Regions from separate parts of the Vibrio sp. QJM3NY_27 genome, predicted to be linked through region 2. Evidence: predicted binding sites of a transcription regulator. Region 2 holds the regulator's gene; each other region holds the start of a gene.
The links. Region 2 encodes PurR, which represses purine synthesis genes. Its sites were predicted from a motif close to TNANGNAAACGTTTNCNTNA; they were not measured.
Positions count from the first base shown of each region.

Region 1: the regulator PurR is predicted to act here: its motif matches at 1,530-1,549, upstream of pyrD (quinone-dependent dihydroorotate dehydrogenase).
Region 3: the regulator PurR is predicted to act here: its motif matches at 1,401-1,420, upstream of metK (methionine adenosyltransferase).
Region 4: the regulator PurR is predicted to act here: its motif matches at 1,349-1,368, upstream of folD (bifunctional methylenetetrahydrofolate dehydrogenase/methenyltetrahydrofolate cyclohydrolase FolD).

Region 1 is NZ_CM173511.1:1,858,262-1,860,468, forward strand. It holds gene AC3CIA_RS08500 (cell division protein ZapC) at 1-186, opposite strand, end outside; gene pyrD (quinone-dependent dihydroorotate dehydrogenase) at 392-1,402, opposite strand; gene AC3CIA_RS08510 (NAD-glutamate dehydrogenase) at 1,774-2,207, opposite strand, start outside.
Region 2 is NZ_CM173511.1:2,350,908-2,353,114, forward strand. It holds gene purR (HTH-type transcriptional repressor PurR) at 271-1,275, shown strand; cyclic di-GMP riboswitch class I at 1,446-1,531, shown strand; gene AC3CIA_RS10430 (TfoX/Sxy family DNA transformation protein) at 1,659-2,207, shown strand, end outside.
Region 3 is NZ_CM173511.1:3,054,310-3,056,516, reverse strand. It holds gene metK (methionine adenosyltransferase) at 69-1,223, opposite strand; gene tkt (transketolase) at 1,601-2,207, shown strand, end outside.
Region 4 is NZ_CM173511.1:2,571,620-2,573,826, reverse strand. It holds gene AC3CIA_RS11390 (cation:proton antiporter) at 1-243, shown strand, start outside; gene folD (bifunctional methylenetetrahydrofolate dehydrogenase/methenyltetrahydrofolate cyclohydrolase FolD) at 414-1,271, opposite strand; tRNA gene AC3CIA_RS11380 (tRNA-Arg) at 1,482-1,558, shown strand; gene AC3CIA_RS11375 (GNAT family N-acetyltransferase) at 1,672-2,175, opposite strand.

The DNA.
Region 1 (2,207 bases), 490 kb from region 2:
TTCTTTGAAGGTTTGGTAGGAAGATGCATCATCAACAGTGAATTCATTATCTTTAAAAGCGCAGTCCACCAGCTTACTGCGGACCAGATTCGTTTTAAAAATCATATCCTCTCCGAGGTTTAGCATCAATGAACATTGCTGCTCATCGTAATACCAACTCCATGTATCGCTAGGTTTAAGCATCATTTCGTCTCACACTGTTGAACCATTCCATTAGGTAAAACGCAAAATTACCTTCAATTACAGTAATTTTACTGTGCGATAGGCAAAAAAAAAGAGGAAATGAATTCCTCTTTCTTATTGCTTTTCTCTACAACTCAGTGAGTTACAGTGTCTCTTTTATTAAGACGATGCCGGATTGTAGTCTTTGGACTAAGATCGTTTTTACGAACTATAGATTTTTGACGATGTCGCCTACAAGGCCTGGACCTTTGTAGATGAAACCAGAGTAAACTTGTACAAGCTTCGCGCCCGCCATCATTTTCTCTTTTGCAGCAACGTAAGAGTCAACGCCACCTACCCCGATGATCGGTAATTGGTCACCCAGCTCTTCGTGAAGTTTACGAACAACTTCAGTACTGCGAGATTGAACCGGACGTCCACTAAGGCCACCCGCTTCATCGCAATGCTTCATGCCTTCAACAATGCTGCGATCTAATGTTGTGTTTGTTGCGATCACACCGTCGATCTTATTTTTGATCAATGATTCGCAAATCTGACTGATTTCGTCATCACTTAGATCCGGCGCGATCTTAAGAGCAAGCGGGACATATTTGCCATGCTTCGCTTCTAATTCAGATTGCTTGGTTTTTAGTTCAGACAACAGATCATCAAGTGCTTCGCCATATTGTAGCGAACGAAGTCCTGGAGTATTTGGTGAAGAGATATTTACCGCAATGTAACCCGCGTATTGGTAAACCTTCTCCATACAGATAATGTAATCTTCTGCGCCCTTTTCAATTGGCGTGTCTTTGTTCTTACCAATATTGATGCCTAAGATGCCGTCATAGTTCGACTTCTTAACATTCTCAATTAGGTTATCTACGCCTAGGTTGTTAAAACCCATACGATTGATAATACCTTCGGCTTCAACAAGACGGAACAAACGTGGTTTGTCATTACCTGCTTGTGGACGAGGAGTCACAGTCCCTACTTCTACAAAGCCAAAACCCATTGCGCCAAATGCATCAATACATTCGCCGTTTTTGTCTAGGCCGGCAGCAAGGCCAACTGGGTTTTTAAAAGTAAGACCCATGCACTCTACAGGTCGGTGAGGTAATTGTTGGCGATACAAAAGATCAATAGGTGTGCCAGTGAAGCGTTTGAAATTTTGAATTGCAAGATCATGAGCCTTTTCGGCATCAAGTTGGAAAAAGCCAGTTCTGGCTAGACGGTAAAGCATTGTGCCTCCGATAGAAAAAAGCGCCGTGTAAACGGGGCGATATTATTTACTTATTTACCCAACTATTCAATCTATTACTGTCTGTAAGGGTAAGATAATCGAGTTTGCTAACGAATGAGGTTTATTATTAAGCAAACGTTACCGTATCCTCCGGCGAATAGTCCATTTGACTATCATTCGTGTAACGAGCATAGATTAACTCGACCTGGGATAAGCTAACTTGACCAAGCATAAGTGACTCAATGAAATAATCGGACACGTCATTCACTATTCAGCCAAATAGCACTGTTCTGTCAAACAACATTGTTCGGCCAAACGAAAAAGGCAGACCTAATGGCCTGCCCTTGTTTATTTTCGTTTTTATCTAATCGCTAGTCTGTCGACATGCAGTTTAGATTCAATAGCATCAATTCACGTAGTGCTACTGAGAACTTAGCAAACTCATGAACCGAACCTACTTTGAATTCGTTCAAGATGCTTTCCCAACGATGTAGAGAAACCGAATTGCTTTCCATCCAATCATCAAGCGCTTTAATCACATCAATATCGGAAGCACAACCGCAGTTAAGTACTTGGCCAGTTAGCTGACGTTGCTGCCAATCCAGATCTTCTCTGAATGCTGCACGTGCCAGCGCTTGCCAGTTGTTGTCTACTGCTTGACCATTGATTTGCTTCAAGAACCAGTGCAAAGACAAGCGATCACCAAGATTGAAGTAAAGCTTAGACGCTTGTTGTACTGTTTTACCTGTTTCACGAGCTACTGTGGATATATCCAGTGCTGAGTACAAGCTAGACAAACGCGCGA
Region 2 (2,207 bases):
CACCCGGATTTCCGGGTGAATTTTATTGCGAGTAATTTCTAGTCAGTCTAAAATTGTGACCGCAAACGATAAAATATGAAACATTCACGAAATGCTATGCTTATTATAGTTTTGAGCATTTCGGTGTTAAGACAAGCCGCTCAATAGCGGTTTTTTGTTTTTTAGCACTTTAGTACCCAAAGAGCCCTACAAATTTAAGCTCTTAGTTAGGTAGCTTAACGGCTACTTCATTCCGTACTTTGGGAAAGTAGCTTCTAATAGGATAAAACCATGGCCACTATAAAAGATGTCGCTCGCTTAGCAGGCGTATCAACAACAACCGTTTCTCACGTAATCAACAAAACTCGCTTTGTTGCAGAAGCGACGCAAGAAAAAGTAAATAAAGCCGTAGACGAACTGAACTATGCACCAAGTGCCGTTGCTCGTAGTTTGAAGTGCAATACAACCCGCACTATCGGCATGCTAGTTACTCAATCAACTAACCTATTCTTCTCTGAAGTTATCGATGGTGTTGAAAGCTACTGCTACCGTCAAGGTTACACTTTGATTCTGTGTAATACGGGCGGTATCTATGAGAAGCAACGTGACTACATTCGAATGCTTGCAGAGAAACGTGTAGATGGCATCTTAGTTATGTGTTCTGACCTAACTGAAGAGCTAAGAGGCATGTTAGACCGTCACGCTGACATTCCTAAAGTGATTATGGATTGGGGCCCTGAGAGTTCTCAAGCAGATAAGATCATCGACAACTCTGAGGAAGGTGGTTACCTAGCGACCAAATACCTCATTGAGCACGGTCACTCCAAGATTGCTTGTTTAAGTGGCCACTTAGACAAAGCGGCATGTGTTGAACGCATCGCGGGTTACAAACGCGCACTCAACGAAGCTAAGATTGCTACCGATGATAACATGATCATTGAAGGTAACTTCGAGTGTGATACTGCGGTTCTTGCTGCAGAGAAAATCATTAAGATGGTAGATCGCCCAACGGCCGTATTCTGTTTTAACGACACCATGGCACTCGGCCTAATGAGCAGATTGCAAGAGAAAGGAATTCGTATCCCTGAAGATATTTCAGTGATCGGCTATGACAACATCGAGTTGGCTGAATACTTCTCTCCGCCGTTAACAACGGTTCACCAACCCAAACGTCGTGTTGGTAAGAACGCTTTCGAAATTTTGTTAGAACGCATTAAAGATAAAGACCATGAAAAGCGTGTGTTCGAAATGCACCCTGAAATTGTTGAGCGAAGCACAGTTAAAACGTTAAATTAATTGATAAATTCAGTTTAGTTTAATCAAGCGCACCTTTAGGTGCGCTTTTTTTATCAACAACATGAATGAACCTGGTATCATACTGGAAAGATCATTAATTGAAGCAATATCACATTTTGAAATAACAAGTGTGAGCCTCATTCAACAAAAACTTTATTCTATTCAATCAGTCACGCACAGGGCAAATCACTTGAAAGAGTGAGACGCAAAGCTTCCGGCCTAAACCACTCGTTGGTATGGTAGCGGGGTTACCGATGGCAAAATGCAGTAACTACTAATAATTTAGTAATTTACGGCTAATTGACAATTTAATTGCAACATTTTGCTAATCTCTCGGACCTGCTTATTTGGTGGCGTAGTTCAAATACACCGAGATAAATAACATGGATAAACCGATACTAAAGGATTCAATGAAATTATTTGAATCCCTAGGAAAAATAAAATCACGCTCGATGTTTGGTGGCTTCGGTCTTTTTGCTGATGACACTATGTTTGCTCTGGTTGTAAATGACCAGCTGCACATACGAGCAGACAAATGCACAACGAAACAGTTCGAACAACAAGGGTTTCAACCGTACGTCTACAAAAAACGTGGTTTCCCTGTCGTTACTAAATATTTCGCTTTACCCGAAGGCCTGTGGCAAGACCAAGAGAAAATCTTGCAGCTTGCAACGACGTCTCTGGGTTTTGCTAAAGAAGAAAAAGCTGAGCAATCTTCAGCTAAGCCTACTCGACTCAAAGATCTGCCCAACCTTCGACTCGCCACTGAGCGTATGTTGAAAAAAGCAGGGATCGATTCCGTAGAACGTTTATATGAATCTGGCTCTGTAAACGCATTTAACGCCATCAAAGAATCACATGCGTCTTCTGTCAGTATTGAACTACTTTGGGCGCTAGAAGGCGCGATCAATGGCACACATTGGTCTGTTATA
Region 3 (2,207 bases), 700 kb from region 2:
TAAGTACATAAAAATAAAGCCCTTACTAAGAAGTAAGGGCTTTAAAGAAACAAATCGCAGTGGCTAAATTATTTTAGGCCAGCGAAGTCCGCAAGGATTGCTGCTTTGTCCGTCGCTTCCCAAGGGAACTCTTCGCGACCGAAGTGACCGTATGCAGCCGTCTTTTTGTAGATAGGCTGAAGAAGGTTCAGCATCTCTTGAAGACCGTATGGACGTAGGTCGAAGTTTTGACGAACTGCTTCAATGATGATTTCGTGAGCTACTTTCTCAGTACCAAACGTTTCAACCATGATAGATGTTGGATCCGCAACACCGATAGCGTAAGACAGTTGAATCTCACAACGGTCAGCCATGCCAGCAGCAACGATGTTTTTCGCAACGTAACGCGCTGCGTAAGCTGCAGAACGGTCAACTTTTGATGGATCTTTACCAGAGAATGCACCGCCACCGTGACGAGCTGCGCCGCCGTAGGTATCAACGATGATCTTACGACCTGTTAGACCACAGTCACCCATTGGGCCACCGATTACGAAACGGCCGGTTGGGTTGATGAAAAAGTTAGTGTCTTTATTGATCCACTCAGCAGGAAGTACTGGCTTGATGATCTCTTCCATTACCGCTTCACGTAGGTCAGGTGTTGTTACTGAATCACAGTGTTGAGTTGAAAGAACAACTGCGTCGATACCAACAATCTTACCTTGGTCGTATTGGAACGTAACTTGAGATTTCGCATCTGGACGAAGGAAGTCAAGCTTGCCGCTCTTACGTACTTCAGCTTGCTTCTTAACAAGAAGGTGAGAGTAAGTAATTGGAGCTGGCATTAGGATTGGTGTTTCGTTAGTCGCGTAACCAAACATGATACCTTGGTCGCCTGCGCCTTGATCTTTAGGATCGGCTTTATCAACACCTTGGTTGATGTCTGGAGACTGCTTACCAATTGTGTTTAGTACAGCACAAGAGTCTGCGTCAAAGCCCATATCAGAATGAACGTAACCAATTTCACGAACTGTTTCACGAGTGATTTCTTCGATATCAACCCATGCAGACGTTGTTACTTCACCGCCAACCATAACCATGCCGGTTTTAACGTAAGTCTCACAAGCAACACGTGCTTTTGGATCTTGTTCCAAGATGGCATCAAGAACAGCATCAGAGATTTGGTCTGCAATTTTATCTGGATGGCCTTCTGAAACAGATTCAGAAGTGAATAGGTGCTTAGCCATGAGAGCTCCACTTTTAGTTTAGTTTTTAGTTGCAAATAGTTAAATGCAAATAATTTTAGGCGTCGCAAGCTAGGAAGCGCCGCCATTAAATACAGTATATTTTGTAGGTGTTTCTACATCTAGACGGCTATTCTAAATTCCAGCGGTCGAATTACAAGCTCTTTTTTATGATATGTCATAACTAATCGTTTGCGTATCGGTCGAGATAACACATTGCTAAGTGATGTAAATGTTCGAAAATTGCGAAAAGTGACCGTTAAAATGCCAGTAAAACGTTTGCAGTCGCTAAAGTCGTTTGAGAGAATACCCGCGCTAATAAAAATGAAAACTTTAGCATCAATCTATTTTTTAAATCGCTTATGTACTCAGGAGCAGACATGCCTTCTCGTAAAGATCTAGCCAATGCAATTCGCGCACTTAGCATGGATGGCGTTCAACAAGCAAATTCAGGCCACCCTGGCGCACCTATGGGTATGGCTGACATCGCTGAAGTTCTTTGGCGTGGTCACTTGAACCACAACCCAGCAAACCCAGAGTGGGCTGACCGCGACCGTTTTATTCTGTCTAACGGGCATGGTTCAATGTTGATTTACTCTCTGCTTCATCTTGCAGGTTACGAGCTTTCAATTGAAGACCTTAAGAACTTCCGTCAACTGCACTCTAAGACTCCTGGTCACCCAGAGTACGGTTACGCTCCTGGTATCGAAACAACGACTGGTCCTCTAGGTCAAGGCATCACTAACGCTGTTGGTATGGCGATGGCTGAGAAAGCATTGGCTGCACAGTTCAACAAAGAAGGCCACGACATCGTCGATCACTTCACTTATGCATTCATGGGTGATGGTTGTCTGATGGAAGGTATCTCTCACGAAGCATGTTCTCTAGCAGGTACGCTAGGTCTTGGTAAGCTGGTTGCTTTCTGGGATGACAACGGCATCTCTATCGATGGCGAAGTTGAAGGTTGGTTCTCTGACGATACACCTA
Region 4 (2,207 bases), 220 kb from region 2:
CTTAACTCCTTGATGGCTCAAGGCAGCCAAATTAAGAGCACGGGTTTAACCGAGGCGTTTGACCTTAATGAGTTTAATGCCCTGTACCCTAAAGCGATTCCACTTGGCGTGATTAATGATGGTGATTTTCGCTTAGTGACACAAGGCTCTGAATTGGAAAAACTCATATCAACGGAGTGTCAGGTCATTAGTTTATTGCCGCCTTTGGGAGAGATTGAAGGTATTGATACTCCAGATAAGTAGTGAGTGCTCTGTATTTAAAGCGAGTCGCTTTGTATCAAAAATGAATAGCTCAGTATCAAAAAAGCCGCAACGTTTTCACGCTGCGGCTTTCTAATTTTGCTCTAGCTTATTTTACTCTAGGGCGAGGCAATTCATGCCACTGGTATTACTACCTAAGCTGTCATTGCCGACTATTTCGAGTGAAATTGCTCACAAGCGATCATTGTATTCTCGATTAGGCTCGCCACTGTCATTGGGCCTACACCACCCGGTACTGGTGTGATGAAGCTTGCGCTCTCTTTAGCCACATCGTATTCAACGTCGCCAACGAGCTTGCCAGATTCCAAACGGTTGATACCAACATCGACCACAACAGCACCTTTCTTAATCCAAGCACCAGGAATGAAGTTAGGCTTACCAACGGCAACCACAACAACGTCTGCTTGACGTACGTGACCTTCAAGGTCTTTGGTGAAGCGGTGGCATGTTGTTGTCGTACAACCTGCTAGAAGCAGTTCTAGAGTCATTGGGCGACCAACAATGTTTGATGCGCCTACAACAACCGCGTGCTTGCCGCGTAAATCGATGTTGTAACGGTCAAGCAGCGTGATGATGCCTTTAGGCGTACAAGAGCGTAGCTTAGGCATACGCTGAGCCAAACGGCCTACGTTGTATGGGTGGAAGCCATCAACGTCTTTTTCAGGTGTGATACGCTCAAGAACGTGAGTAGTATCGATACCAGCAGGCAAAGGCAGTTGAACTAGAATGCCATCAATCTCTGGGTCTTCGTTGAGTTGATCGACTAGCGTTAGCAATTCATGTTCGGTGGCAGTTGCTGGTAAATCAAAAGATTTCGAGACGAAACCAACTTCTTCACACGCTTTGCGTTTACTGCCAACGTAAACCTGAGATGCCGGGTCTTCACCCACTAAAACAACCGCTAGGCCCGGAGCACGCAATCCAGCTTGAGTACGAGCTTTTACACGTGCCGCTACTTCAGAGCGAACCGTTTGAGAAATTAGCTTTCCATCAATATTTTGAGCAGTCATGAATTTCCTTAGTATTGATATTCAAGTTAGTGGCTGATGTTTTGGCGCATTATTCCAGAAAATCTTTTTGATTACCATCAAGCAAACGTTTGCTTTGTTCTATTTTCCAACACTTATAATCTTATTGCCCTTTTTTTACTCACTTGGATCAGAATGTTAGATAAAGCCGTTGCTTTACTGATTCGAATTCGTATAATCCTTTCCTGTAGCGCGCCCTTAGCTCAGCTGGATAGAGCACCTCCCTTCTAAGGAGGTGGTCGAAGGTTCGAATCCTTCAGGGCGTACCACTATTTAAAGAAACCCGATAACTCTCTGAGTTGTCGGGTTTTTTGCATTTCAGAACGACTTAATCTTTCAATACCATGTTGTGTCTTTAGGTGTCTTTGTCTTTCAGTTTTTGCTAAACGGCAACGAGCTGTGGGGCATATCTAAGGCCTAGCATACTGCATCCATCTTCCAAGTAACGATCGGTCACTACGTCGAAGCCGAACTTACCATAATAGTCTTTAAGATGAGCTTGTGCCGAAATAAAAATTGAGCAATCAGGGTAAATCTTCCGAGTGGCATCAAAACTCACTTGCATGAGCTGGTTACCTATCTGTTTACCTCGGTATTCTTTCGCTACGATCACTCGCCCGATACAAACATCATCAGCATCAGAATCGAGCAAAGGGAGAACATCTACGGGGTATCCAAGCTTCTGAGCCATAATTCGGCTGTAAGCCACTAGGTGTCCGTTCTCATAACCCATGATGTGATAGGTCTCTGGATGGTTATCTTTGCCGTCTAGGTCACTATAGGGTGTGTTCATATCCACGATAAAAATATCGACTCTTTGCTGTAAGAAATCATAGAGCTCTTGAACAGACAGGTCCGCAAATTTTTTAACTTTCCACTCGATCATCACTTTTCTCCTAATTATTTTGGGCTACAACA